Regions from separate parts of the Acrocarpospora sp. B8E8 genome, predicted to be linked through region 1. Evidence: riboswitches for the same ligand, from Rfam matches in the RefSeq annotation. Region 1 holds a riboswitch; each other region holds the start of a gene.
The links. Region 1 has a riboswitch for cyclic di-AMP ahead of ABGB08_RS32765 (GH25 family lysozyme). Riboswitches for the same ligand answer to the same signal wherever they lie in the genome.
Positions count from the first base shown of each region.

Region 2: another riboswitch for cyclic di-AMP. It lies ahead of ABGB08_RS03455 (CHAP domain-containing protein); the one in region 1 lies ahead of ABGB08_RS32765 (GH25 family lysozyme).
Region 3: another riboswitch for cyclic di-AMP. It lies ahead of ABGB08_RS49940 (hypothetical protein); the one in region 1 lies ahead of ABGB08_RS32765 (GH25 family lysozyme).
Region 4: another riboswitch for cyclic di-AMP. It lies ahead of ABGB08_RS24765 (C40 family peptidase); the one in region 1 lies ahead of ABGB08_RS32765 (GH25 family lysozyme).

Region 1 covers NZ_JBDPLV010000041.1:20,948-28,120, reverse strand. The annotation lists gene ABGB08_RS32800 (PASTA domain-containing protein) at 1-57, shown strand, start outside; gene ABGB08_RS32795 (DUF6758 family protein) at 328-960, shown strand; gene ABGB08_RS32790 (MBL fold metallo-hydrolase) at 1,095-1,811, shown strand; gene ABGB08_RS32785 (PD-(D/E)XK nuclease family protein) at 1,811-2,764, shown strand; gene ABGB08_RS32780 (hypothetical protein) at 2,761-2,910, opposite strand; gene ABGB08_RS32775 (SHOCT domain-containing protein) at 2,907-3,146, opposite strand; gene ABGB08_RS32770 (hypothetical protein) at 3,179-3,400, opposite strand; cyclic di-AMP (ydaO/yuaA leader) riboswitch at 3,722-3,867, shown strand; gene ABGB08_RS32765 (GH25 family lysozyme) at 3,880-4,656, shown strand; gene ABGB08_RS32760 (alpha/beta fold hydrolase) at 4,667-5,542, opposite strand; gene ABGB08_RS32755 (PLDc N-terminal domain-containing protein) at 5,600-5,977, opposite strand; gene ABGB08_RS32750 (DEAD/DEAH box helicase) at 6,008-7,173, opposite strand, start outside.
Region 2 covers NZ_JBDPLV010000002.1:153,404-160,576, forward strand. The annotation lists gene ABGB08_RS03445 (DEAD/DEAH box helicase) at 1-878, shown strand, start outside; gene ABGB08_RS03450 (SRPBCC domain-containing protein) at 883-1,620, shown strand; gene ABGB08_RS03455 (CHAP domain-containing protein) at 1,797-2,459, opposite strand; cyclic di-AMP (ydaO/yuaA leader) riboswitch at 2,495-2,678, opposite strand; gene ABGB08_RS03460 (hypothetical protein) at 2,816-2,959, opposite strand; gene ABGB08_RS03465 (hypothetical protein) at 3,210-3,635, opposite strand; gene ABGB08_RS03470 (serine hydrolase domain-containing protein) at 3,766-5,106, opposite strand; gene ABGB08_RS03475 (hypothetical protein) at 5,117-6,667, opposite strand; gene ABGB08_RS03480 (ATP-dependent RecD-like DNA helicase) at 6,776-7,173, shown strand, end outside.
Region 3 covers NZ_JBDPLV010000105.1:678-7,850, reverse strand. The annotation lists gene ABGB08_RS49965 (SpoIIE family protein phosphatase) at 1-1,000, shown strand, start outside; gene ABGB08_RS49960 (hypothetical protein) at 1,011-1,403, opposite strand; gene ABGB08_RS49955 (TIGR03086 family metal-binding protein) at 2,036-2,605, shown strand; gene ABGB08_RS49950 (DeoR/GlpR family DNA-binding transcription regulator) at 3,195-4,001, shown strand; gene galT (galactose-1-phosphate uridylyltransferase) at 4,274-5,335, shown strand; cyclic di-AMP (ydaO/yuaA leader) riboswitch at 5,448-5,584, shown strand; gene ABGB08_RS49940 (hypothetical protein) at 5,619-6,533, shown strand; gene ABGB08_RS49935 (DinB family protein) at 6,832-7,173, opposite strand, start outside.
Region 4 covers NZ_JBDPLV010000026.1:106,062-113,234, forward strand. The annotation lists gene ABGB08_RS24750 (ATP-binding protein) at 1-898, shown strand, start outside; gene ABGB08_RS24755 (AAA family ATPase) at 1,181-3,892, shown strand; gene ABGB08_RS24760 (alpha/beta hydrolase) at 3,966-4,640, shown strand; gene ABGB08_RS24765 (C40 family peptidase) at 4,903-5,418, opposite strand; cyclic di-AMP (ydaO/yuaA leader) riboswitch at 5,525-5,686, opposite strand; gene ABGB08_RS24770 (C40 family peptidase) at 6,077-7,039, opposite strand; gene ABGB08_RS24775 (NYN domain-containing protein) at 7,151-7,173, opposite strand, start outside.

The DNA.
Region 1 (7,173 bases):
CTGCCGGGCAGCATGGTGAAGATATACGCGGCCGATCACCCGCCGCAGTGCCTATGATCACCCAGCCGCTGAATCTCGCGGTGTCAGAATCCTAAGAGGGAGGGGATCCCGTCCGGCAAAGAGGCCATCCGAGAGCCCTCGCAGATGAATGCGAGGGCTCTTCCTAGTATCCCCACCTCCACTGGCCTTCCCTGTCCTGGGGGTTTGATCACGGCTCGTACTCTTATGCCGCAGGTCAGGGCCATGGCGAGGGCTACCGCAATATTTCGACTGGATAACAGGAAACCCCTTGACTAGGTCGCGCCCCGCGACGCACCGTGGGGAGGTGTGAGAGCCGCGCCCACCTGTCCGCGCTGCTTCGGACCGCTGCAGGAGCCGAATATCTGGTCCAGCTCCTGGCGCTGCGGCCCGCACGGCGACGTGCTGCCTTACACCTCCCACCGCCCCTCCCTGGCCGCCCTCACCCTGGTACGGGAGTCCGCCACCGTCCCCCTCTGGCTGCCCTGGCCGCTGCCCACCGGCTGGCTGGTGACCGGCTTCGGTGCGGCGGGCGACGAGCGCACCGGCGTACGCGGCAGTGTGGTGGCCCTTTCCGGCCCGTCCATCACGCACGGCCCCGCCGACCTGCTGCTGATCGCCGAGGAACCCGGCGTCGGCCTGGGCGCGGGCTACGCCGGGCTCGCCGGGCCCGATCCCGGCGACGGCGTGGGCGTGGGTCCGCCGCACGCGAAGGTCAACGTGAACGGTCACCCGACCCCGCTCTGGTGCGTGCAGGACGTGCCCGGCGACCGGGCCGTGTACGCGGGGGAGGCGCTCGGCCGCTGGCTGTGGACGATCGCCTGGCCGGCCGACGCCGGGTGGCTGCTGGTGCTCGCCCAGCTGACCCTGGCCGACTTCCGGGACGTCGACTTCGATGTCCCGTTCGGGGCTTTCTCGCCACGGCTGGCGGCGGAGTACTAATGGGAAAGTTGCTAAATGGACTGCCACTACGGTTCTGACCAGGCAAGACAGTGGGGTGGCAGGCTGATGAGCAGGTTTCCCGTTAGTAACGCACGGATCCCGCTCACGGCTGGGGACGGGTAAGGTTCTGAGGCGTGACAGCGCGTATCGAACGAGTGGTGACCGCCGGGGTCGTGGAGATCGACGACGTCGAGCACAAGGTGGAGAACAACACCTGGATCGTGGGCGACGACGAGGAGGTCATCGTCATCGACCCGGCGCGGGACGCCGAGAAGATCCTGGAGCAGGTGGGCGAGCGCGAGATCCTCGCCGTCATCTGCACGCACGGCCTGGCCGACCATGTCGGCGCGGCCATCGAGGTGGCGGCCAAGGACGAGGCGGTGATCGCCCTGCATCCCAAGGACAAGCGCCTCTGGCGGCAGACCTGGGAGGACACCTGGCCGGACATCGACATGGAGGACGAGGGCCTGTTCGCCGTCGCCGACACCGAGCTGGAGGTCCTGACCACGCCCGGGGTCACCCCCGGCGGCGTGTCGCTGCTGTCGGAGTCGCTGGGCGTGGTGTTCACCGGCGAGACGCTGCTGGCCGACGGGCCCGGCAAGCTCGGCGGGGAGTATCCGTCGCTGGCCGACCAGCTGACCTCGATCGGCGAGCGGCTGTTCACGCTGCCGCACGAGACCCGGGTGCTGCCCGCGCACGGCGAGGAGACCACCATCGGCGATCTGGAGCCCCAGTTCGATCGGTGGTTGTCCGGCTCGCTGACCGGGACCCTGGAGGAGTCGGAGCCGCCGCTGCCCGACGGCTCGCGCGCGTCCGGGATCAAGCTCGACCTCGACGACGACGACGATTAGTGGAGCAGCTCGGTCTTGAGGGCATGCCCCGGCGGCTGTACTCGTGCACGCCGTCGCGGCTCAACTCCTGGCTCGACTGCCGCAGGCGCTACCGGTTCGCCTACCTGGATCGGCCCGCGCCGCCCAAGGGTCCGCCATGGGCGCACAACAGCGTCGGGGCCGCCGTGCACAACGCGCTGGCCGCGTGGTGGCGGGAGCCGTACGAGCGGCGCACTCCCATGACGGCGGCGATCCTGGTCAGCAACGGCTGGATCGCCGAGGGCTTCAGGGACCAAGAGCAGTCGCTGGCGTGGCGGGACAGGGCCCGCGAGATGGTGTCCGGATATGTCGCGACGTTAGATGCGGCGGACGAGCCGGTCGGGGTCGAGCGCACCGTCGCCACCCGCACTGCGATCATCGCCGTCTCCGGCCGGATCGACCGCCTCGACGGCCGCGGCGACGAACTGGTCGTAGTCGACTACAAGACCGGCCGCCGCCCTCCCGGCCCCGACGACGCCCGCTCCTCCCTGGCCCTGGCCATCTACGCGGTGGCCGCCTCCCGGGTGCTCCGCCGCTCCTGCCACCGGGTCGAACTCCACCATCTCCCCACCGGCCAGATCGCCGACTGGGAACACACCGACGAAACCCTCACCCGCCACCTTGGCCGCGCCGAACAAATCGCCGAAGAGGCCTCCACCGCCGACGAGACCTACCGCGCCCGCCTCCCGAGCACCGGCAAACGTTCAGGCCGAGGATTCGCCGCCGCCAAATTCGCGGCCCCCGGATCCGCGCCCGCTGAATCCAACAGCCCTGGAGTCGCGTTGGTGCCCCCCGAGATCGACGCGCTCTTCCCGCCGTCGCCCGGCCCGATCTGCTCCTGGTGCGATTTCCGCCGCCACTGCCCGGAAGGCCGGACCGCAGCCCCCGACAAGTCCCCGTGGGACGGCTTGGCCACCCCGGAACCGGCCCTTTAGAACACCGAACGGAACGGCCGCTGCCGACCCTCCCGTAACCGGGCCACCACCTCGCGCACCGGCAGCGGACCGTCGGCCGCCCACATGACATCCATGATGGCCGCCTCCAAGTCGCCGAATCTGCGCTCCGCGCCGTCCTTTCTCAATCCAGGTCTACCTTGCGCTGCAGGAACTCCTCACGGTCGATCTCTCCGGCCGCGTACCTGCGGCGCAGCTCCCGCCGCACCGGATCCTCGGGCGGCACCTGCGGGCGGCCCTGGTCACCGGTGATGAGCGAGCGCACCAGCCACACCGTTCCGGCGACCGTCAATCCCAGCACCACCAAGCCCAGGATGGCCCAAAGGATCATCCAGGCTCCCATGCTGCCCATCATGTCGTCCATCACCCCTTCCCTACGCTAATCGCCTAAGTTACCTAGGCCAACTCATCTGCCCCGCCGGGCGGTGGCGAGCCGCGACTGAGTTCGGTTCGGCGGCGATGCCCCTCAGGACGGCAAGCACGCTTTGCGGTGACCGCTCCGAAGAAGGCCGCCACCCGGCCCTTCCGGTCCAGCACATAGGTAGCCGGCAGCGCCCGGGGCGCCATCGCCATGAGTACCCGTGCGGTGATGCGCACGCAAAACAGCACCTTCGGCATCGTTGGCCCCCGTTGTGGCCTCCAAAGTTCCTGCGTCGTGCAGGCGAAAGACCGGATGCGATTCGTGCTTTCGCCCGCCGCGGTGAGTGGAGCCGGGAAGTTGTAGCGGCAAACTTTTATCCAGCCCCAGCCTCCTGCGGGCACGGCATTCCAGCGCCTGTTCGGAGGCCGATACACCGAGTCCGATTTGCCCTACTTGCACTATCTATGGTGATGTATATACCTTTTGTGTCATCGCGGTATACGTCGTGACGTGTTTTCGTCGCATCGTTGCCGCTTCGTTGACCAGACCGTGCGCTGTCCTGAGGGATGCTTCAGGACGGCGTTCGGCCGCCGAATCCGCGCCTCGCGGAGCCGGGGACCCACATCCTCTTTGGGGTGAATCGGACGCCAGCCCAGGCTGCGCCGTAGGGCACTTCCAAGCCCGAACCCGTCAGCTAACCCGGTAGGCGGCATGGAAGCAAGGAGCCAATACCCCCATGCTCAAGCCCCGGTTTGCCACAATCATCCATTCCCTCCAAGACCGTCGCGATCTCCCCACCAAACGCCTCAACTTCGCCGTCGCCGGTACGATCCTGGCCGCGACCACCGCCATCGCGGGCGTGACCGGCACGGCGCTCACATCCTCCGCCGTGCACAGCTCGACGCACGAAGCTCAGCAGGAGGCCGGATCGCTCACCTACGGCCTGGACGTCTCCAACTACCAGCCCCACTACGACTGGAATGCCAGCCCGGCCCAGTTCGGCATCATCAAGGCCACCGAGGGTACGAGCTTCCGCGACGCCTCGTTCGCCAGGCACTGGCGCGAGCTGGGCAAGAAGGGAATCGCGCGCGGGGCCTACCACTACGGCCACCCCGGCAACGACCCCATCGCCGAGGCCGAGCACTTCCTGTCCGTGGTGGACTCCCAGCCCGGCAAGCCCGGCGACCTGCTGGTCCTGGACCTGGAAACCACCGACGGCAAGTCCGTCGCCGAGGTCAACGCCTGGGCCAAGGCGTGGCTGGCGCACGTGAAGGCCAAGACCGGGATCATCCCGATGCTCTACAGCGGCTGGAACTTCGCCAACACCTACGGCAAGGGCCTGGCCGAATACCCGCTGTGGGTCGCCCACTACAGCAAGTCCAAGGGAACGGTCACCCCGCCCGCCGACTGGAAGTCCTGGGCCATCCACCAGTACTCCGACTCCCCCATCGACCAGAACGTCTCCGCGCTGACCCCCGACCAACTGCGCGACCTGGGCCGCCCCGCCACCTGAAGACGGCGCCTCAGCGGTGCAGGATCTCGCTTTCCGCCGCGTTCCAGAAGCGGGTGAGGGCGGCGGCGGTCGTCTCCGGGGCCTCCACGGCGGGGGAGTGGGCCGCGCCGGGGACGACCACGCAGTCACAGTCCAGGCGGTCGGCCATCTCGGCCTGCAGGGTGGGGGGCCAGCCGTCGTCGTGCTCGCCGTACAGCACGAGGGTGGACAGGCCTGTCTGGCAGAGCTCGTCCACCCGGTCGGTGGAGTCCAGCACCGCGCGGCCCATGGTGAGCAGGCCGGTGACGGAGTTGGCCAGCAGCCGCCGCCGCAGGAACGCGACGATGTCGTCGGGCACTGCGGCCCTGATGGCCTCCGGTTCGATCCGGTCGGTCCAGATCCGCTCCACGCCGTGCGTGGGCAGTTCGGCCAGCATGGTCCGCCCGGCGTGCTCGCGCGGCCCGACGATCCCGCCGGGACCCGAGCTCATCAGCGTGTACGAGGCGAGCTTCGAGGTCCCGTCGAGCACGGTCTCCCGGGTCACCAGCCCGCCGAAGGAGTGCCCCAGCAGGTGCACCGGCTCGCCGTCGCCGACCACCGAGGCGAGCACGTCCACGTCGGCGCCCAGCGCGGCGCAGGTGTAGGCCGAAGGATCCTCCGGACCCGGGGTCTCGAACTGTCCCCGCAGGTCCATCGCGATAACCCGCCGCCCGGCCTGGGCCAGGGTCTGCAGGATCGCGATGAAGTCCTCCTTGCTGCCGGTGTAGCCGGGGACCAGCAGGGCCGGCCACCGTTCCGCGACACCGGTCACGGGCCTGGCTTCAAGCACAGCGAAGCCGCCCACCGGCGTCTGAATCCGCTGAGCGGTCACGCCCGGCGGCAAGGTAAGGAATCTCGGCGTACTCACGTGAAGCCACAATACTTAACAAGCCTGGCAGCGACACCGGCGAAGAAGCTTAGCCGGTTACTCGTCCGGGGCCGGCTCCGGTTTGGGCGCGTCCGGACTTTCCGGATCCGCCTTTTCGCGTGCCGACCTGCGCTGTTCCTCCGCCCGCTCCCTGAGCTTGCGGAGGAACTCCTCGTCGTCGTCCGGGCTGAGCCGCCGCACTTCGCGCGGCGGCACGTTCTGGCCCGTGTAGGTGGTGTAACCCCGGGGGAGGCGCGGGCGGCCGGCGATGAGCCAGAGCAGCGACCCGGCGGTCGGCAGCAGGATCACCACCAGCAGCCAGAGCAGCTTGGGCATGTTGCGGATCCGGGCGGGCTCCGTCGTGATCACGTCGAGCACGCAGTAGAGCCACAACCCGATCAGCACCAGCAGGATCACGCCGCGAATGATCACCATGACGAGAGCACCTTCCGTCCGTCCCGTCGATCAGCCGTTGCGGCGGGGCCGCGGCCGGTTGAACTGCCGGCGCTGCGCCTTCCGCTCGGTGGCCGCGGACGGCGCCGGAGTGTCGTCCTCGGTCGCCAGGTCGGGAGACTGGAACACCACCGAGAACGGGCTGGCCGGAATGATCCGCTCCGGCTCCGGCCGCGGCGCGACCGGCTCGGGCTCGTAGAAGTGCTCAGGTTCGACGACAGACTCCACTACGGATTCGATGACAGCCTCGACAGCGGGTTCGGCGATGGGTTCGGCAACGGTTTCGACGACGGCGGGCGCCTCGACCACCTTGCGGGTCCGCGTCCGGCGCGCGGGTTTGCGCTCCTCGACGGCTTCCACGGGCGGTTCCTGAGCCGACGGTTCTGGAATCGCGGTGACCATGCTCTCGACCTCCCCGGCAGTCTGCTCTTCAGCTGTGTCCAACGTCCGGCCGCTCCGCGTGCGGCGGCGCTCCCGGGTGCGGACCGGACGTTCCCGCCGCTCCCGCTCCTCGCCGCCACCGGAACCGCCGGATCCCCCGGATCCGGGACGCGACCGGCTGCGGGTGCGCCCGGTCTCGCCGAGATCCTCGATCTGCTCGGCGTCCAGCCCCGCCCTGGACCGGTTGGCCCGGGGCAGCACGCCCTTGGTGCCCTCCGGGATGTCCAGATCGGTGAAGAGCGACGGCGAGCTGGAGTAGGTCTCCGCCGGTTCGGCGAAGCTCAGCCCGAGCGTGTTGTTGATGACCTTCCAGCGGGTCATCTCGGTCCACTCCACGAACGTCACGGCCACGCCGGTCCGCCCGGCCCGCCCGGTCCGCCCGATCCGGTGCACGTAGGTCTTGTCGTCCTGCGGGCAGTCGTAGTTGACCACGTGCGTCACGTCGTCGATGTCGATGCCCCGGGCCGCCACGTCGGTGGCCACCAGCACGCTGATCTTGCCGTTCCGGAACGCGCGCAGGGCCTGCTCACGCTGCCCCTGCCCGAGATCCCCGTGTACGGCAGCCGCCGCGAACCCCTTCTCGCGCAGCTGCTCGAAGACCATGTCGCAGGCCCGCTTGGTCTCGCAGAAGACCATGGTGAGCCCGGTGGACCGGCCCTGCAGCAACCGGGCCAGGATCTCGATCTTGTCCATCCGATGCGTGCGGTAGACGAACTGGGCCGTCTGCGGCGGCTGCT
Region 2 (7,173 bases), on a different contig from region 1:
TGCTCGGCACCCTCGGCAGCTTCCGCGCCCGCTGGGTCCGCCCCATCGAATCCGAGAAGGACCCCGAGGCGGCGGCGCGGCTGGCCGCGCTGGTGCGGCCCTTCCTGCTGCGCCGCCGCAAGACCGACCCCGGCATCGTGCCCGAGCTGCCGCCCAAGACCGAGACCGACCAGCCGGTGCCGCTCACCCGCGAGCAGGCCGCCCTCTACGCCGCCGCCGTCCGCGAGGGCATGGCGCGGATCGCCGACGCCGACGGCATGGCCAGGCGCGGCCTGGTGGTGAAACTCCTGACCGGCCTCAAGCAGATCTGCAACCACCCCGCCCACTACCTGAAGGAGCCGCACGGCCGCCTGACCGGCCGCTCCGGCAAGCTCCAGCTCCTGGACGAGCTGCTGGACACCATCCTCGCCGAGGACGGCGCCGCCCTGATCTTCACCCAGTACGTCGCGATGGCCCGCCTGCTCGAACGCCACCTGGCGGCCCGCGGCGTGACCGCCCAGCTGCTGCACGGCGGCACCCCGGTCGCGCGCCGCGAGGACCTGGTCCGCCGTTTCCAGGACGGCGAGGTCCCGGTCTTCCTGCTGTCGCTGAAGGCCGCCGGGACCGGCCTGAACCTCACCCGGGCCGACCATGTCGTGCACTTCGACCGCTGGTGGAACCCGGCCGTGGAGGAGCAGGCCACCGACCGCGCCCACCGGATCGGGCAGACCCGCCCCGTCCAGGTGCACCGCCTCATCGCCGAAGGCACCGTCGAGGACCGCATCGCCGACCTGCTGCGCACCAAACGCGCCCTGGCCGACGCCGTGCTCGCCGCCGGGGAGGCCGCGCTGAGCGAGCTGCCCCTGGACGAGCTGGCCCGCCTGGTGGAACTACGCTGAAAATATGCCGCGAGAATTCGAGGTGCGCGAGGAGATCGCCCTGGACGCCACGCCCGAGCAGGTGTGGGCGGCGATCGCCACCGGTCCCGGGGTCGACTCCTGGTTCATGGGCCGCAACGAGATCGAACCCCGCGAAGGCGGCGCGGGCCGGCAGACCGTCCTGGGCGTCACCGGCGAGTCCACGGTCACCGCGTGGGAGCCCGGCGTGCGCTTCGCCACCCGGACGCAGGCGTCGCCGGAGGGCACGTTCATGGCGTTCGAATACCTGCTGGAGGGCCGGGACGGCGGCAGCACGCTCCTGCGGCTGGTCCACAGCGGCTTCCTGGACGAGGACTGGGAGTCCGAATACGAGGCGCTGCGCGTCGGCGACGGCATGTACCTGCGCAAGCTCGCCGCCTACCTGCGCTGCTTCCCCGGCCGCACCTCCGTCTACGACCTGTTCCTCGCCGGCTCCTCGGCCACCACCCGCGAGGACGCCTGGGCCCGCTTCGGCGCGGCCTTCGGCCTGGCCGGCTGGCCCGTCACGCCCGGCCGCCCCATGATCCTGTCCGTGCCCGGCCTCCCCGCCGAAACGGGGACCGTGCTGTTCGCCTCGTACGGATTCCTCGGCGCGGTCACCGCGAGCTCCCTCTACACCCTGGTCCACGGCCACCACGGCCTGATGGTCGCCCAGCAGCACTGCTTCACCGGCGAACCCGCGCGCGAGCGCGCCCAGGCGGCGTGGCAGGCCTGGCTCGGGTGAACGCGCCTTCGCTTGGGTGGCACGGCCCCGCGCGGACGGGGGGATTTCCGCGCGGGGCCAGGGGAAGCTGCCCGGCCGGTGGACGGCCGCCATACCGCTAGGGGGATGGGCCAGGTATGGCGCGTGTCCGCGGGCGCAGCGTTACCCGGTGGCCGGGCAGCCGGCTCTGATCGGTGTCAGGCGGGCAGCTGGTCGGCGTAGACGGGGTAGCCGTAGCCGACGACCTCGGCGGTGGGGCGGGTGCGGATCTCCACCTTGCCGTTGCCCGTGTTGCCCTCGACGGTCTTGATGGTGCCGTCGCCGTTGTCCTTGATGACGAAGCCGACGTGGTCGATGTTGTGGAGGTTCTTGCCGCCGCTCCAGCCGAAGAAGACGACCGCGCCGGGGGCCGGGCGGGTGCCCCAGCGCTTGTTCTGCTTGAACCAGCCGGCGTGGGAGACGGTGTAGGCGTCCCAGCCCATGGTGGGGCGGATGCCGAGCTGGTCGCCGACCCAGGAGACGAACATGTCGCACCAGGCCGCGTTGCGGTAGGCGTACACCGACCCGCCGTCGCGGGCGACGGTCTGCTGGGCGCGGGGGGAGTTCATGTACCACTGGTGGAACTTGGTGCCGCCGCCGTAGTAGTTCTCGCTGACGCCGACCTGGCTCTGCGCCAGGCGCAGCACCTGGTCGGAGCTGACCTTGGGCAGCTTCTGGGCGATCTTGAGCAGTGGGCTGGCGTCCGGGTGGAAGTCTGCCGCGTCCGCCGCGCGGGTGTCGGCGTGGGCCGTGCCCATGGCCGCGGTGCTTCCGGTCAGCGCCAGGCCGGCGAGGAGAGTGGTGGCCAGGGTGACGCGCACGTGAGAATTGGGGGCTCGCATGTGGGGTCTTGCTCCCTTGCTTCCATGCCGCCTACCGGGTTAGCTGACGGATTCGGGCGTGGAAGTCGCCCTACGGCCTGCGGGTACAGGCCGATTCACCCCGGGAGGGCTGGGATTTGGTGCTTTCGTGTCGGGAGAGTGATCCCGGCCCTCGATGGTTCCCCGGCTCCGCGTGAGCGGACTCGACGGTCGGGCCGTCCCAGGAGCGGAACGGCCGTTCGATTGTGTTGTGGGGCATCCTTGACCTGTTTGACGTCCCGGTGCCCCGGATTCCATCGAAGGTAGACGAATCACCCAAAAGGGTCAAATGCCGACAAGTGGGTACATGTGGGGAGTCATGGGATTTTGGGGCTGTTAACGCCCTCGGTACGGGCTCCGGCGACGGCCACCGCGGCGAAGGCGCGGACGACGGGATGTGGGATTTCCCCGGCCAATTCGGGCTGGAACAGGGAGAGCAGGAAGAACGGATGATCATCCATTTGGGCCACCCGGTCCGCACCCTGGGCGTGGCACCCGGTAAAGCGCAGACCGCGCTCTTCCAAGGTGGCTTGATGGGCCGGACTGGTCTCGCAGGCGCAGTTGCACCGGACCAGCGCGGGCCCCTCCGCCCATGATCGAGGGGATCGATCGCCGACCGGGGCGATCCGCGTGGTCCGAGAAGTCACGTGGGAAGTCTGTCCCGCCAGGCGGGTGGCGGGACAGGGGATTCACCGTCGAGACTAGCTCCGGTTACTTGGCTCGGATCTCGTCGAGGATCGTCTGCAACAGCTTGTTGGCCGCGATCTGATTACCCTCGACCCGATCGAGCCTCTCATCCATGGAGTCCAGGCGACCGTCCATGGAGTCCAGGCGACCGTCCATGGAGTCGAGCCGACCGTCGATCCGTCCGAAGTGCTCAGTGTGCTCCTTCTGCGTGACCTCGATCCGTCCGAGGCGATCGCTGTGTTGATTGAGCTTGTTGTTGACCTCGATGAAACTACCGGTATGCGTCCACTGGTTGTCGGTGACTCTCTTGAACTGAACGCCCACGTCATACTTGAACATCGACATCTGGTCGTAGACCTCGTCGAGCGTGTGGTGGGCGGCCACCGCAGACTTCTGGGCGTGCTCGGCGATACCACGGGTCTCAACCGCGGCAGGCTCCTTCTCGCGCATCTTCCGTACCTCCTCTTCGAGAACGGTCACACGGTCTTCAAGGGTGGGCACTTCGACCTCCTGCTTGGGGGGTTCCGACGGCCCCAAACCTATCGGCCGCTGCGCTCCGCAAGCGACCAAACACAAACGGTCATCGCCATCCTTCTGGGTCCACACCCCCAGGAATCGGGGCAGACTGATCGTAGGGTTCGCGGCTGAAGATGAACGTGTTGAGGGAAATATGCACACCCCCGGGATGATGTTCTACCCGCAGCGTCTCACCCGCGTAATACCCGTCCAGCCCGAGCCAGGTCCCGTCCGCCTGGGCGGCGAACCGGGACGCCCGCCCGACCGCCCCGAGCGGGGTCAGGGACAGGCCGCGCCGGGGGAGCAGGCGCAGCGCGTACGCGGTCGGCCCCCAGTACCAGGGCCCGGTCAGGGCGAGCAGGTCCGCGTCGGCGGCGGCCGGTTGCCATTCGGCGGGCAGCGGCGGCTCGTGCTCGGCCAGGATGTCCAGCAGGTCGAACAGCAGCCGCCCGCGCACGCCGGAAGTGGTGTTGGCCATGAACAGCACGCCCACCCCGTCGGCCGGGTCGGTCCACACCGTGGCCAGGAAGCCGGGCATCGACCCGGTGTGCCCGGCCAGCATCCGGCCCCCGTGGCGGGCCAGCTGCAGGCCCAGGCCGTACCCGCGTTCCCAGGAAGGGCCGTCCTCCACGGCGGCCGGCTCGCGCATCTCGACCAGGGTGCTCGCCCGCAGCACGCTCCCGCCGTCTCCGGCCAGGAAGGCCGCCCACCGGGCCAGGTCGGCGGCCCCGCTCCACAGCTGCCCGGCGGGGGCCATCCCGCCGGCGTCGTGCTCGGGTTCGGGCAGCAGCACGTCGGCCCACGGGTGCACGGCGAACCCCTGCGCGTGCGGCGGTTCGGCGCGCTCGGTCACCGCCCCCATCCCGAGCGGCTCCAGGATCTCCTCACGGACGGCTTGCGCCCACCCCATGCCGCGTTTGCGGGCCACCAGCTCGCCCAGCAGCCCGTACCCGACATTGGAGTAGTGGAAGCGCCGCCCGGGACGGTGGCGGGCGATCTCGGGCCCGAGATCGCCGAGCAGGCCGGCGGCGGGCGCGCCGGGGGTGCGCTCCCACCACTCGCCGGGCGGCTCGGCGGTCAGCCCGCCGGTGTGGGACAGCAGCTGCGCCAGGGTGAGGTCCCCGACCGGCGTGCCGGGAAGGTGCTTGTCCAGGGGGTCGAGCAGGTCCAGCTCGCCCTCGTCGCGCAGCCGCAGCACCAGCACCGCCACCATGCCCTTGGTGATCGACCCCAGCCGGTACCGCGTCTCGGGTGTCGGCGGCGCGCCGGAGACGCGGCCGCGCGCCCCGAACCACACGGTCTCGCCGCCCCGGACCAGGGCGGCGACCAGCGAGGGAACCCGGCACTCGGCCTGTTCCGCGGCCAGCCGGTGGAGCAGGGCGCGGCCCGTGCTTTCGAGAACCATGGGCGACAGGCTAGTCCTCCCGCACCGGGATCAGGTCAGGCCCCACGATGTGTCCCTGATGGGGTTCCGGCGCGGCCTGATCGTGCAGGAAATGACCCGCGTACCAGACGACCAGGTTGGCGCCGTCGATGTCCTCCCCGTCCAGGAATTTGTTGAGATGGGTCTTGCTGTCGGAGGGGCGGCCCATGTGGCCGCCGTCGTGCAGTTCGGTGGCGCGGTGGCGCAGGAACCAGGCGTCGGCGACGCCGTAGGAGTCGGAGCTGGAGTCGTGCTCGCCCGGCCAGATCTGGTAGCCGCGCCGGGTCTTCTTGTCCAGCACCTGCCAGCCCTTGATCGTGCCGTGCCGCCGCCGCGAGGTCTCCCGCGTGATGGGGACGCCGTCCAGGACGATGCCGCCGCCGTCCTGCAGCTGCTCGACGGTGTCGTTGGCGGCCCCGTCCAGGTCGAAGTCGAGCCGCCAGTACGCGTGGTGCTGGTGCCGGTTGCACGTCATCGGGTCCTTGGTGCCGGCGAAACCGAACCGGGGGCGGATGGTGCCGTCGTCGGCCAGCCGCCAGTCCGACACGTACCGGTACCAGCCGGCCTGCAGCTCGCTGACGATGCGCAGCTCCTCGCCGTCGTGGTGGAGCGCGACGCCCTGGAAGTCGCCGCGGTCGTCGTCGGGGCGTTCCAGGATGGTCTGAGGTGGCGCGGAGCACAGCCGCCAGCCCCATCCGGCCGGGTCCTCGCCGGTGGCCTTGAACACCGTCTCCTCGTTGGCCCAGTCGCGGAAGTTGGTCTCGCCGTCGCCGTACAGGACGTTCAGGACCGGCATGTGCGCCTGCCGCAGGACCAGTTTGCCCCGGTAGCGGACGTTCAGCAGTTCGACGCCGGCGCCGTCGGGGGCGGGCTGGGAGGCGCGCGGGCGCACCACCACCAGGGTCCATAACTCGACGCCGTCGCGGACCACGCGGACCCGCGCCTGGTCGGGGCCGCCCCGGTCGACGAGCGAGCCGACCCCTTCGGGCAGGTGCTTCTCGCAGTCGTCGTCGGTGTGGGCGGCCACGTCGGCCGGATGCCAGTCCACCTCGTGGGCGGCCAGGTCGACGGCGACGATCTGGTGGCGGGGCCCGCCCGCCGGGTTGTAGACGCCCAGGGTGGGCCGCCGTACCAGGCTCCCGTCGGGCCGTTCCCGATCGGCCAGCGGCGGCATCGGCTGGTAGACGACCACGTCCTCGCCGGAGGGGAAGCGCGGGTCGCCGCGTAAGATCTCCGCCGCGGCCGCGAGCTCGCCGGGCTGCGGGCGGGGCCGGACGGCGCTGGGCCGCACCTCGACCTCGTCGAGCCGGTCCAGGGTGCCGCGCAGCTCCACGGCGCGGTTGCCGACCGGGTCGAACACGTGCGCCCGGAAGGCCGCGCCGGGTCCCGGGTCGTGGCCGAGGGCCGCCGCGTCGCCGGCGATCAGTTCCTCGACCTGCTCCAGGTGCCCCCGCACCTGGGCGTGGCCGCGCGCCAGCTCGCGCACCTGCTCGGCCCGCAGCCCCGGCCGTCGTACCGGTTCGATGGTCACTTTCACGCTCATATCGGCTCCCCGTGGTTGGTGCCTCCGTCGTACACCGCCGCGCCCGCCCCCGCCAGCCGATCACGAAGAAACCGCTACGCTCGCAGCCACGACCAGAAGGGAGAAACGGTGGAGGGCGCCAGCCTCGACGCGGTGCTGGAACGCGTCACCTACGCCAACGAGGAGACCGGCTACACCATCGCCAGGGTCGCCACCGAACGTTCCGGCGCCGAGCTGCTCACCGTGGTCGGGCCGCTGCTCGGCGCGCAGCCGGGGGAGTCGCTGCGCCTGACCGGCCGCTGGATCTCCCACCCCCGCTACGGCCGCCAGTTCGAGGTGTGGTCCTACACCACCGTGCTGCCCGCCACCGTCCAGGGCATCCAGCGCTACCTCGGCTCCGGCCTGATCAAGGGCATCGGCCCGAAAATGGCCGAACGCATCGTCGGCCACTTCGGCGCCGACACCCTGCGCGTCATCGAGGAGGAACCCGCCCGCCTGGTCGAGGTCCCGGGCCTGGGCCCCAAACG
Region 3 (7,173 bases), on a different contig from region 1:
CCTGCCGGCCAGCGACCTGATGGGCGTCGGCGGCGACTGGTTCGACGTGATCCCGCTGCCGGGCTGCCGGGCCGCGCTGGTGGTCGGCGACGTGATGGGCCACGGCACCAGGGCGGCGGCCACCATGGGCCAGCTGCGCACCGCCGCCCGCACGCTGGCCAGCCTCGACCTGCCCCCGGACGAGTTACTGTTCCGGCTGAGCCGGATGAGCCAGGACCTGGACCCGACCCAGATCGCGACCTGCGTGTACGCGGTGTACGACCCGGTCACCCGCTCCTGCGCGATCGCCCGGGCCGGGCACATGCCGCCGGTGCTGATCCACGACGACGGCGCCACCGAGATCATCGATCTGCCCGCCTGCCTGCCGCTCGGCATCGGCAACGAGCCGATGGAGATGCGGGAGATGATCCTCCCGGCCGGGAGCGTGCTGGCCCTCTACACCGACGGCCTGGTGGAGAGCCGGGCCAGGGACATCGACGAGGGCATCACCGCGCTGCGCCGGCTGTTATCGATCCAGCGTGGCGACCTCGAGGAGATGTGCGACGTCACGATCAGCAGCCAGCGGCCCGGGGACGAGCGGGACGACATCGCGCTGCTGCTGGCCCGGGTGCACGAGCTGGCCCCGGATGAGACGGCGTTCTGCGCGCTGCCCGCCGATCCCCGCTTCGTCGGGCATTCCCGCAGGTTCGTCCGGGCCACGCTGAACGCGTGGGGGCTTGGCGGTGTGGTGGACACCACCGAGCTGATCGTGAGCGAGCTGGTCACCAACGCGCTCAAGCACGGCTGGCCGCCGATCGAGCTGCGGCTGCTGCGCGGCCGCGGGCGGACCCTGGTCTGCGAGGTCTCCGACGGTTCCCCGACCCCGCCCGCGGTGCGCGCCCCGACCTCGGAGGACGACACCGGGCGGGGTCTCCAGCTGATCAAGCGGCTGACCTACCGCTGGGGGACTCGCCCGACCCCGGTCGGCAAGATCGTCTGGGTGGAGCTGCGCCTGCCGTAGATCCGGGGTTTCAGGCTACGGAGCCCCGGGGTGGGACGACCAGCGCGTAGATGACGAACAGGCTCAGCGCGATGGAGATGATCGACCAGAGCGGGAACGCCGCGGCGAACGCGAACTGGCCGAGCATGGCGAGCCCGGCCATGATGATTCCCAGGGTGCGTGCCCACATCTTCCCGGCGAGGATCCCGAATCCGGCGGCGAGCTGGAGGATGCCGATGATCAGCCAGATCACGCCCCAGGCGGTGAAGTTCCAGAGCAGGATGTGGCTGTAGTAGCTGCTGCGGAAGAGCGAGACGAGCCCGCCGATGATGTTGAAGAGTCCTACCGTGATGCCGATGATCCCGGCGAAGCCGAGCCAGTTGGAGTGCGTCGACGGCATCCGTCCGGGCGATGCGGTGGTCACGAGTTACCTCCCAGTCGAATCGAGGGACTCTTCACCATAGGCACATAAATGGGCTTATCTCATTATTCCTGACAGAAAAATGGCGGGGTATTTATTTCCTTTACTGCGAAATGACTGTTCATCGAGCGGCATTGGATATTTCGCGGTGTACGAATCGTTCGGGGGAAATGGGGAGTTCAGGGCGTTGCTGCCCATGTAACGACAGCCTTGGTGGATCGTTCCAGCCTTATGGGCGCTGGAACGTCGCGCTCTCGTGATCATGTTGCCCTTGGCCGACGCGATCGCCGGTCCGCTGGTCTTCCCTGGGGGCCGGACCCGGCTGCCAAGCCGGGCGCGGTTCCGCAGTTTCCGCTGGGTGGCTTGATTCTCGGCCTGCGGGCGCGATCGGCGGGTCGCGCTGGCTGGTCAAGGCTTCAGCCGAATGCGGCGATATCCTCCGATCCGGCCAAGTCGCGGGCGATCGGGGCGGCCCTCGAGCCAGAGCAGGGCGATCAGCGTGCAAGGGGCAGCCCTGATCACGCCCAGCTCAGCTCGGTGGGGCTGGCTGACATCCCCGCTGATCTCAGGCTTGCAGCCCATGGTGGTCCAGGAGGGAAATGACGGGAACGCTTCGACGAGTTAACGTCAGAAGGGTGAGCATCGATATCAGAGACGCCTACCGGCGGGCCCTCGATGCCTTCGGTCAGCGCGTCCACCTTATTAGGGCCGACCAGTGGGAGGTCATCACGCCGTGCGTGGACTGGAATGTCCGCGCGCTGGTCAACCATCTCGTGAACGAGAGCCTGTGGGCGCCTGAGCTGCTCGCGGGCCGTACCGTCGGGGAGGTCGGCGACGTCTTCGACGGCGACCTGCTGGGCGATGATCCGATCAAGGCGTTCGACACGGCCGCGCACGAGGCCGTGCAGGCGTCCGCCTCGGCGGGCGCGCTGACCCGGGTCGTGCACCTGTCGTTCGGGGACGTGCCGGGCGAGGAGTACATCACCGAGTTGTTCGCGGACGCGCTCATCCACACCTGGGACCTGTCCCAGGCGATCGGCGTCGTCGACCGGCTCGATCCGGAACTGGTCGACGCCTGCGCGACGTGGTTCGCGGGTGCGGAGGAGGCCTACCGGCAGTCAGGCGTTATAGGAGAACACGCCGAGGTACCCGCCGAGGCCGACCCCCAGACCCGTTTACTGGCCGCATGGGGCCGCCGCGCTTAGGAGCGCCTAACAGTTCGAGCAAGTCGTCAACTTGCTCGCCGTTATCCGGCGCCGTTCATCGTTCTCGCCGCACCGCCAAGAGCAGCTGCGGCATTTGTTAGGTGTGTTCGGACACGTGAAGCGCATAGGGCCGCCGCGTGAAGCCGCATGTATCCCCGCTCGACCGCCAACGTCCAGCGGGGACGCTTTAGGGTGCCGCGTTCAGCTGCGTTCGCGCGCTCGTTCCCCGCTCAACCATCAGCGTCCGGCGAGGATCTTGCGGTCCCGCGCTCAGCCGCATTCGCGCATCGTCCCCGCTCGACCGCCAACGTCCAGCGGGGGCGCTTGGGGTGCCGCGTTCAGCCGCGTTCGCGTGCTTGTGGCCGTTTGGGCGTCAGCGTCCGGTGGGGCGCTTGCCGTGGTTGGCCTTCTTCTTCTTGCGTGCCTTCGACTTGCGCTGGCGCTTACCCATGGGTGAGTCCTTTCGCTCGTCGTGACATATGAGGACACTCTCCTCCGGAGGACGTACCCCGACAAGACCCGATGTCCGTCATCATGATTCAACATTGGATGTGCCATAATTTGTTGAAATCTGTTGATAGGAGGGGTGATGCTGGCGCAGCAACGGCAGCAGGCGATCCTCGAACGGGTTCGCCGGACCGGTGGCGTGCGAGTCGCCGACCTGGTCCGCGACCTCGGGGTCTCCGACATGACGATCCGGCGTGACCTGGAGGTTCTGGCCGAACGTGGCCTGCTGGAGAAGGTGCACGGCGGCGCCACCGTCGCCGGTCCCGGCTCCACCGAAGAGCCCGGCTTCGCCGCCAAGTCGGTACGGCAACAGCAGGAGAAGGAGGCCATCGCCCGGCACGCGGCCCACCTGATCCGCCCCGGCAGCTCGGTCGCCCTCTCCGCCGGGACCACCACCTGGACGTTCGCCCACCACCTGGTCGACGTGCCCGAACTGACCGTGATCACCAACTCCCTCCAGGTCGCCGACGTCTTCCACCGCGCCGGCCGCCCCGACCAGACGATCATCCTGGTCGGCGGGGTACGGACTCCGTCCGACGCCCTCGTCGGCCCGGTCGCCGTGGCCGCCATCCGCTCCCTCAACGTGGACGTGCTGGTCCTGGGCGTACACGGGATGAGCCTGCGGGCCGGATTCACCACCCCGAACCTGCTGGAGGCCGAGACCGACCGCGAACTCGTGGCCGCCGCCCAGCAATTGGTCGTCCTCGCCGACCACACCAAATGGGGCACGATCGGCATCAGCAGCATCGCCCGCCTGGACCAGGCCCACGTCGTGGTTACCGACACCGGCCTCCCCGAACCGGCCAGAGCCGAACTGGCCGACCAGGTCGGCGAACTCATCGTCGCGGGAAGCGCCCAGAACGAGGTCGCCCAGAAGGAGGCGCTGTGAAGAAGACCGCCCTCCATCTCGCCTCAGGACGAAACCTCCTGGGAGAGGGTGCCGTGAAGAAGATCATCGTCCGTCTCGGCGCAGTGCACACCCCCCAAAGGCCGCCGCGAACAAGACCGTCAACCACCTCGCCTCAGGACGAGTCCTCCTGAGAGAGGTGCCATGAAGAAGACCATCGCCCCTCTCGCCACAGCACAAAACCCCCCAAAGAGCGCCGCGAACAAGACCATCAGCCACCTCGCCTCAGGACGAGTCCTTCTAAGAGAGGCGTCGTGAAGAAGACCCTTATCCATCTCGCCGACGGTCGTGAGTTGTTCTACTTCGACCGTTCCGATGCTGCTGATCGGAGCGCTCCAGATGAACGTGATCTCCCCCCGCGTCCGCTCCCGTCGGAGATGCGTTATGACCCGTTGATGGATGAATGGGTGACCATCGCCCGCCACCGGCAGACCCGCACGCACCTCCCCGCCGCCGAGGAATGCCCGCTCTGTCCCGCCCACCCTGGTTCGGAAGTTCCGTCTTGGTATGACGTGGCCGTCTTCGAGAACCGTTTTCCCTCATTCAGCTTCGGCGCTCACGACTACGAGCCGGTCGGCGGCCTCAGTGAGGTCCGGCCGGGACTGGGCCGCTGTGAGGTCGTCTGCTTCACCCCCGACCACCAGGCGTCCTTCGCGTCGCTCTCCCCCGACCAGGTCGAGCTGGTGATGGAGGCCTGGGTGGACCGTACCGCGGAGTTGTCGGCGTTGCCGGGCGTCGAGCAGGTGTTCTGCTTCGAGAACCGGGGTGCGGAGATCGGGATCACGCTGCCGCATCCGCATGGGCAGATCTACGGGTATCCGTACGTGACGCCGCGGACGCGGCAGATGCTGGACAGCGCGGAGCGATATCGAGGCAACCTGTTCGCCGACGTGCTGGCCGCCGAACGCGCCGGGCCCCGGGTGATCGCCGCCAACGCGTACTGGACCGCGTTCGTGCCGGCCGCCGCGCGGTACCCGTTCGAGGTGCACCTCTACCCGCATCGTCAGGTGCCCGATCTGCCCGCGCTGGACCCGGCGGAACGCGCGGCTTTCGGTCCGGTGTACACCGATGTGCTGCGGCGCCTGGACGGGCTGTTCGGCGTCACGATGCCGTACGTGGCGGCTTGGCATCAGGCGCCGGTGTCGGAGCGGCGCGAGCTGGCCTACCTGCACCTGCAGCTGTTCAGCATCCGGCGAGCCCCCGGCAAGCTGAAGTACCTGGCAGGATCGGAGTCCGCGATGGGGGCCTTCGTCAACGACATCCGCCCCGAGGAGGCCGCCGACATGCTCCGAGATCAGGAAAGCCAGCCAGACTGATTACGGATTGATCTCTAATTGGTCGCGACTTTAGGTGGCATGACCATCCCATTGCCATTACTATCCACTGCAACCGGCCGATTCACCCGGGTCTCACGTGAGATCACATGTCTCGTCCGGTACGCCTAATCCCGAGTGCCTCACTCGGGAACCGGGGACCCAAGGTACCTGGGGTGAACGCGCGCGAGCGCCAGGGCTATCTCCTGCCCGAACCCGTCAGCTAACCCGGTCGGCAGATGGAGAGGAGTGGGCGCTGCCCCCCACGTTCCGCCACCATGCCCTCGTGTCGGTCGGCGTACTCGCGGCCGCCCTGGTCTTGGGACCTGTCGCCACCGCGGCCCCCAAGCCCACCGAGGGTGAGCTGAAGAAGCAGCTCACCAGCCTGGAGAAGAAGGTCGACGGGCTGATCGCCAAATACCACGTCGCGCGTGAGGATCTCGCGAAGGCGCGGACCGCGGAGAAAGCGGCCCGCGCGCGACTGGTCAAGGCCGAGGCGGACTACGTGGCGGCCCAGCACGAGGTGGGCAAACTCGCCGGGCTGAACTACCAGGCCACCGTCGATCCTCGCATGCTGATGCCCGGCATGCAGCTCTCCCCGCTGGCCGCGCAACTCCAGGCCGAGAAGGCCGCCAAGATGACGGAGTTCGCGAAGAAGGAGAAAGAGCGCCGCGACGCCGCGGCCGCCGCCAAGAAGCTCATCGTGGACATCAAGCAGCAGAGCGAAGACATCGAACGCCAGCGCAAGGACGCTGAACAGCTCATCGACGAGATCCAGGAGAAACTCAACGATCTCATCCCGATGGGCCCTGGCAAGCTGGCCAACGGCGGCTGGGCACCGGAACTGCCCACCGGCAGCGACAACATCACCCCGCGCACCCGGCTGATGCGCGAGGAGATCAAGGACGCGTTCAAGCTGCACTACACCGTCGGCTGCTTCCGCGTCGACAACATGGGCGAGCACCCGCTCGGCCGGGCCTGCGACTTCATGATGAGCTCCGGCGGCGCGATGCCCACCGCCGCCAACGTCGCCCTCGGCGACAAGATCTCCGACTGGGCCCTGAAGAACCGCACCAAACTAGGCGTCAAGTATGTGATCTGGAGACAGCGCATCAACCACGGCTCCGGCTGGCGCCTGATGGGCAACCGCGGCGGCATCACCGCCAACCACTACGACCACGTACACATCTCAATGTTCTAGCCCCACCACAAGCCAACTGCCCCACCCACCGATCACGCGGGTGTGCGCGTCCAGCCCCCGCGGCCGCACACCCGCGTGATCGTTTTTGTGCGCTCATGGCCGAGCTGCGCTTAGGGCCGATCCTCCGGCACGGCGAGCTGTGCTTATGGCCGCGCCTCCGGGACCACGGCGATGGCGGGGTCGGGCGGAGCCCGAGAACAACCAAAGGGAGGGTGGGTGGGAGAACCCCGGCAAACAACACAAGCTCGTTGGCCAGGTCTTCCCTGAAGTCGTCAGCGTGATTCGGCTCGGTGGCTGGTCATTCGCCGGTGACGCCGTCTATGCGTTGGCGGATGATGTCGGCGTGGCCGTTGTGGCGGGCGTACTCCTCGATCATGTGGACCAGGATCCAGCGTAGCGAGTAGTACTCGCCATGGCGCTGTCGCTTCCCGACCGCACCCAGGTCAGGCCACCTGGCGACGTTCGCCCTGGCCACCTCGATCTCGGCTCGCCATGTCGCGAACGCGTCCCGCGCCGACGCGTCATCCACGTTGTCGAAATCGCCGTCCGGGTCGGCGTCCGTGAAGTGCAGCGGGGGCGCGTCCTTGTCCTCCAGGACTCGCCGGAACCAGCTACGCTCCACATCGGCCATGTGCCGGAC
Region 4 (7,173 bases), on a different contig from region 1:
GGACGAGGTGGACCGGCTCAAGCGCGAGCACGACCCGTTCCGGGGAAAGGTGCTCAGCTTCGGCTTCAGCGAGCACCGCGAGAACGAGCTGCTGACCTTCCTGCCGCGCCCCGAGCTCACCCAGGACGAGGTGGTCCTGCCCACCGGCCGCCTGGAGGCGATCGAGGAGCACGTCGTCGGCATCGCCCGGCAGGCCGGGCAGCTGCTGGAGGCAGGCCAGCATTTACGGCGCGGCCTGCTCCTGTACGGCCCGCCCGGCACCGGCAAGACCCACACCACGCGCTACCTGATCGGCGCGCTGAAGGACCACACCGCGATCCTGATGACCGGCCCGGCCATGCGGTACGTCGACTACGCCGTGGCCCTCGCCCGCAAGCTCGCGCCGTCGGTCATGGTGATCGAGGATGTGGACCTGATCGCCGAGGACCGCAGCCACCACGAGACGTCGCCGCTGCTGTTCTCGCTGCTCGACGCCATGGACGGGATCGCCGGCGACGTCGATGTCACGTTCGTGCTCACCACCAACCGGGTGGAGTCGCTCGAGAAGGCCCTCGTGCAGCGGCCCGGCCGGGTGGACCTCGCGGTCGAGGTGCCCAAACCAGACGCCGACGCCCGGGAGCGGCTGATCCGCCTGTACGCCCGCGGCCGCGCGATCGAGGCCGACGTCGCGAAGGTCGTCGCGGCCACCGACGGCGTGACGGCGTCGTTCGTCAAGGAGCTGCTGCGCCGGGTGGTCCTGATCGCGCTGCGCGCGGAGGAACGGGCCTTGACCGACGACCACTTCGACACCGCCCTGCAGGCCATGTCGGGCGACGCCCAGGCCCTCACCCGGGCCCTCCTCGGCGGCGCCCCCGCCGGACAGGAGCGCACCCCGACGCGTCTGCAGCCTCCTTGCTGATGGACGGGTCATCCAGGATCCAGCCGTCTCATCGGTACTTCGCGCCGCGAAGAGCAGGCGAAGTACCGATGAGAAAGCGAGAACCTACAACGGTTGTAGGTTCTCGCCAGAGTTTTCGTCCGGCGCTGCCGTGACCAGTGAAACCGCTCATTGTCTCGCGGACTTCTCGCACAGTCCGTCTCAACAACTCTTCGCTTTCCTTGCGGGCTCACGGGTAGTGATCGACCGCGCGTCACGGCAGGCAGGGTGCGGGCTGAAATTGGACGGCGCGGGGCGTGCGGTGTGAGCATCGTCCTCGTGACACCGCACGATCTCGTGGGACGAGACGCCGAACTGCGCGACCTGTTGGCACTGCTGGACGGCGTGAAGGAGGGCGGCGGCGCGCTCGTGTTGAGCGGCGCGGCGGGCGTCGGCAAGTCGGCGCTGCTCGGGGCTGCCATGGCCGACGCCGCGGTCAGGGGCGCGCGGGTGCTGACCGTGACGGGTGTGCCCGCCGAAGGCCAGGTCCCGTACGAGGGTCTGCGCAGACTGCTCGCGGGGACCGGGCTCGCGCCCGGCGACCTCGACGGCGGGCCGCTGCGCACCGCGATGTCCGTGCTACACCGGCTGTCCGCGCTGGCGGGCGACACGCCCCTGGTGCTCGCCGTCGAGGACGCGCACTGGCTGGACGAGCCGAGCTGGGAGGCGCTCGCGTTCGTCGGACGCCGGCTGCGTTCGGACGCCGTGGTGCTGCTGGCGACCCTGCGCGACGACGCCGACGCGCAGGCCAGGCTCGCCGTGTCGGGGCTGCCCGCGCTGACGGTGCCGCCGCTGACCGACCAGGCGGCGGCGGAGCTGGTGGCGAGGGTCGCGCCCGAACTGGGCATCGCGCTGCGCGCCCGCGTGCTGGTGGAGGCGGCGGGCAACCCGCTCGCGCTGATGGAGTTCGCCGCGCTGGCGTCCCGGCAGGACCAGGAGGTGCTGGCGTCGAGCAGGCTGCCTTTGACGGAGCGGCTGGAACGCGCGTTCGCGCAGGCGCTCGCCGCGCTGCCCGCCGACACCAGGCTCCTGGCGCTCGTCGCCGCCGTCAACGAGGACGACGCGATCGAGGAGAACATGCGGGCCGCGTCCCTGCTAGCGGGCGCGCCGATCGAGGCTGCCTCGCTGGCCCCCGCGGCCCGGGCGGGGCTGGTCGTGGCCGACGCCGTACGGGTCAGGTTCCGGCACCCGCTGATCAGGTCGGCGATCGTCCAGGCGGCCGGGGCGGACCTGGTACGCGACGCGCACGCCGCGCTCGCCGCCGCTCTGCCCGAGGACGACGACCGCAGGATCTGGCACCGGGCGGCCACCGCGACGTCCTATGACGACGACGTCGCGGCCGGGCTCGCCGCCGCCGCGCTGCGCGCCGAGGGCAGGGGCGCGTCGGGGCGTGCGCTGGAGGCGCTGGAACGGGCCGCCTACCTCAGCGCGGACCCGGCCCGCCGGGGCGCGCGGCTGGTCGACGCCGCCGTCATGGCCCTCGAACTCAGCGACCGCGCCGCCCTGGAACGCCTCGTCGGCCGCGCGGAGGACGCCGGCCTCGCCCCGATCGACCGGTCCAGGCTCGCCTACTTCCGCAACATCGCCCTGCATTTCGTGTGGACCGGCGTGGACCGGCTGTCCGACCTCGGCGGGTTCCTCGACGAGATGCGCGCCCGTGACGGCTCGGCGGTCGCGCTGCGCTGGCTGGCCTGGGTCAGCATGCGCTGGTTCTTCACCAACCCCGCGTGGGAGAGCCGCGCGCCGGTGCTCGCCGCGATCGAACGGCTGGACGTGCCTGCGGACGACCCGCAGATCGTCGTGTCGCTCGCGGTGATCGCCCCGGTGGAGCGCGGCAGGCAGGTGCTGGCCCGGCTCGACGCGCTGAGCACGGCGAGCTGGGTCAGCCCGCGCAACCTGCTCCTGCTGGGCATGGCGGCGAACGCGGTCGGGGCGTTCCCGCTGGGCGCGCGGCTGTACGGGGAGGCGATCGCGGCGATGCGGGCGCGGGGGCCGTTCGGGTCCCTCGCGCAGTCGCTCGTCGGGCAGGCGACGTCGGCGGCGCGGCTCGCCGACACCCGGCTCGGGGTCGTCGCCGCCGCCGAGGCCAGGGCGCTGGCCGTGGAGACCAGGCAGCCGCAGTGGGTGCTCACTGCGGACGCCGTAGCCGCCGAGATCCACGCGCTGCGCGGCGCGACGGACGTCGCGCGTGACCTCGCCGCGCAGGCCGGGCAGGCGTTCCTGTCGGCGGGGGCGTACCCGATGCTGGCCCTGGTGCAGCTCGCGCGCGGAGCCGCCGAACTGGCCGACGGGACCTTCGGCGCGGCCTGGGACGCGCTGCGCCCGATCTTCGATCCCGGCGAGGTCAGCTACAGCCAGTACATGCGGCTGTGGGCGCTGCCGCACCTGGCGGAGGCGGCGCTGCTCAGCGGGCGGCTGGAGGAGCTGCGCGCGGTCGCCGGCGAGCTGGCCCCGCTGATCGAGGAGGGCGGGTCGCCGGTCGGGCACGTCGCGCTCGCCTACATCAGGGCCGTCACCGCGGCTGACGAGACCGCCGAGGAACTGTTCACCCAGGCGCTGCGCGAGGACCTGGTCGGCTGGCCATTCGAACGGGCGCGGCTGCGGTACGCGTGGGGCGCGTGGCTGCGCCGCCAGCGCCGTGCCGCCGAGGCCCGGGCGCCGCTGCGCGCGGCGGCCGAGGCGTTCGACGCGCTCGGCGCGGTGCCCTGGTCGGAGCGCGCGCTGCGCGAGCTGCGCGCGAGCGGCGAGCGGATCCGCCGCAAGCACGACGCCCGCGACCGGCTCACCGCTCAGGAGCTGCAGATCGCGCAGCTCGTCGCGGACGGCCTGACCAACCGCGACATCGGCCAGCGACTTTTCGTCTCGCCTCGCACGGTCAGCACGCACCTGGCGCGCATCTTTCCCAAGCTCGGCATCACCACGCGCGGCGAGCTGAGCCGTCTCATGGCCGCGCGGGAGGGCGATTACATCATTTGACGTACGCGAGGGGAGCCGGCCGATTCCTACCGTGGGACGCGATCCACCCCTTCTCTCCTCGCGGAGGAACGCCATGATCCGCAACATCGTGCTCGTCCACGGCGGCTTCGTCGACGGCTCCGGCTGGCAGGCCGTCTACGACCTGCTCGTCGCCGACGGTTTCCGCGTGTCGGTCGTGCAGAACCCGACCCTGTCCCTGGCCGGGGACGTCGCCACCACGCACCAGGCCATCGACGCCCTGGACGGCTCGTGCGTCCTGGTCGGCCACTCTTATGGCGGCGTCGTCATCAGCGAGGCCGGTACGCACCCGAACGTCGCGGCGCTCGTGTACATCGCCGCGTTCGCCCCGGACAAGGGCGAGTCGGTCAACACGCTCATCGCCGACCCGCCGCCCGGCGCGCCCGTCCCGCCGATCCTGCCCCCGGTGAACGGATTCCTCTTCCTCGACCGGGACAAGTTCGCCGCGTCGTTCGCCGGGGACCTGCCCGTCGACCAGGCGGCGTTCATGGCCGATTCGCAGGTCCCGTGGGGCGTGGACGCCCTCGGCGGCACGGTCACCGAACCCGCGTGGCGCGCCAAGCCGTCCTGGTACCTGGTGGCGACCGACGACCGGATGATCCCGCCGCCCGCCCAGCACGCCATGGCACAGCGCGCCGGGGCGACCATCGCGGAGACGCCGGGCAGCCACTCGGTCTACCTGTCGCAGCCCGCCGCGGTCGCCGACCTCATCCGCCAGGCCGCCTCCTGACGACCGCTCGCTGACGCCGACCCGCCTGGCTGACCAGGCGGTAGCCGGTGTCCGGCGCGACCAACGCGCCCTCATGTCTCGCATCTCTCCCTTCTAATGGAGACCGACGCGTAGAACGAGACCCGTCCGGAAGTGGAGACTACAGATAGGCTCCGAATCATCACCCTAAGTTGCAGGTAGCTTTCTCACCGGTACTTCGCCCGGCGAAAAGTAGGCGAAGTACCGGTGAGAAAGCGAAAGGTGGGGTGAGAACCTACAACGGTCAGAGACCGGGCCTTACCGCACCGACGAAGGTGCGCTTGCGGTAGGAGTTCAGCTTGTCGATGCGAACGCGGGCTCCGCTGTGCGGGGAGTGGACCATCCTGCCCTTGCCGACATAGATGCCCACATGACCGCCGCCGCTGGTGAAGATCAGGTCTCCGGGCTTGAGATTCTTCCAGGAGATCTTCTTCTTCACCGCGCGACGCTGGGAGTAGGTGGTTCGCGGGAGCTTCACGCCTGCCTTGCGCCAGGCGAACACGGCCAGACCGGAACAGTCGAACGCGCCGGGACCAGTGGCTCCCCACCGGTACGGATCGCCGATCTGCTCCTTGGCCACCGCGACGGCCCGCTGAGCCTTGGACCGCTGGCGTGCGGCCTTGCTCATCGTGGCGCGTTGCTTCACCGAACTCTTCGCCCGGCCGGCGGCCGGAAGATCGGAGATGGGAACGTTCCCAGTGGTGGCCTGGTCGGCCGTTTCGGTCAACGTGTGGGTGACTGTCGTCGTGTCAGCCGCCACGGGCTGCGCCGCGAACACTCCGACCGAGGCCGTGAGAGCGACGCCGCCCAGGGAGAGACGGGCAAGACGGGACAGACATGCGGGGGTGGTTGACAGGATCGCTCCTATGATCTTCCACGTACGCCTACCGGGTTAGCTGACGGATTCGGGCGGGGAAGTCGCCCTACGGTGGAATTCACACCGATTCACCCCTTGACTCCTGCGTACAGAGCCTTTTGGGTCCCCGGCTCCATGCCTCCTGACTGCATGGACTCGGCCGGTCGCATTTGTGACATGCGACACACGGATCTTTATGGAGACATCAGCGCATTCGGCTGACATGGTGGCGACGCCATGGCTTGTACGTCGCGGCCCAGAAACTACCGAGCTTCACCACGTTTAGGCAAAGCATTCTCCAAAGATAAAGATCAGATAACTAGATTTTATTCGTGAAGGCCCTGCATACACCGGCATTTCAATGCCCATTGTGACTCTGGTCACACTTCACGAAACAGAAGCTGAACACGGCACCAGAAGCCCCATCAGCCCCACAGGTTCATAAGATCGTTCCAACCGGCCAACGCCCGGACGAATCAGGCAACTTGCCTACGGGTGGACGGCCTCGGACGTGCCACAAGACAGATGACCTTCGAACGTGCCGACAGACGGACAGCCGTACCTACGGGCGGACGGCCTTGTCCGGGTTGTACTCACCGACGGGCGTGACCTTGACCACGTCACCCGTCTGCGGCGAGTGGACGACCTTCCCGTCACCCGCATAAATTCCCACGTGCCCGAACCCGCTGTGCCACACCAGATCGCCCGGCTCCAGCGCGTTCACCGACACCCTGCGGTTCGCCCCCCAGGCCCACATCTCGTAGCTCGTCCGCGGCAGGCTGACCCCACCCTTCCGCCAGGCCGCCTGAACGAGCCCTGAGCAGTCCCACGAGCCCGGACCAGTCCCCCCATACCGGTAGGGCTTCCCAATCTGCGCATACGCGAACTCAAGGGCCGCCAGCGCGTTCCCGGACGCGGGCCCGGTGTAGATCTGCCCCGTGCTGTTGGTATTGCCCGGGTTGTACGCACCGAGCTCCCGGAGCAGCTTCACCTGCTCGGCCACCATACGGTCGGCCTTTTTCTTCTTCTTGACCAGCTCGTCCTTGACCTTCGCGGCGTCCTCGTAGGTCTTCTTCTTCGCCTCACGCTGGGTCCGCAACCCCTTGATCGCGACCTCGAACTCGGTCAGCGACTGGGTGCGCCCGGCGGCGAGCTGATCCATCAGCGTCATCGTGTTGAGCATCGTGTCCGGATCGTCGGCGGTGAACAGCCCGCTCAGCGTCCGGAAGTCGCCGGTCTGGTAGTTGGTCACCGCGACCCCGACGACACCCGCCCGTAACGCCTGGACCTGAAGGTCCTGCTTCTTGAAGGCGGTGTTGACCTTGTCGTACTGCTTCTTCGCCTTCTTCCACTTCTCGTTGGCGCCGTTGTAGTCGTCGACGATCTCGTCCATCTGCTTGTTGAGCTTCTTCAGCTTGGCCTGCGCCTCGGCGAGCGTGGGCTTGGGATCCGCCTGCGCACCGACTACCGGCAGGAGGATGACGGCTGCGGCCAGACCCGCCGCGACCGATGCTCGCCCACGCACAAGAACCCCTTCCAGACGGACAGACCTGGTCGGGAACTCTAGTGAAGCGATCTTGCCCGCTCAACCGATTCGGGCTATTTGCCCAGTTCATCACCCATCGCGATCAACTGATCACGCACGGCCAAGTCTCCGCA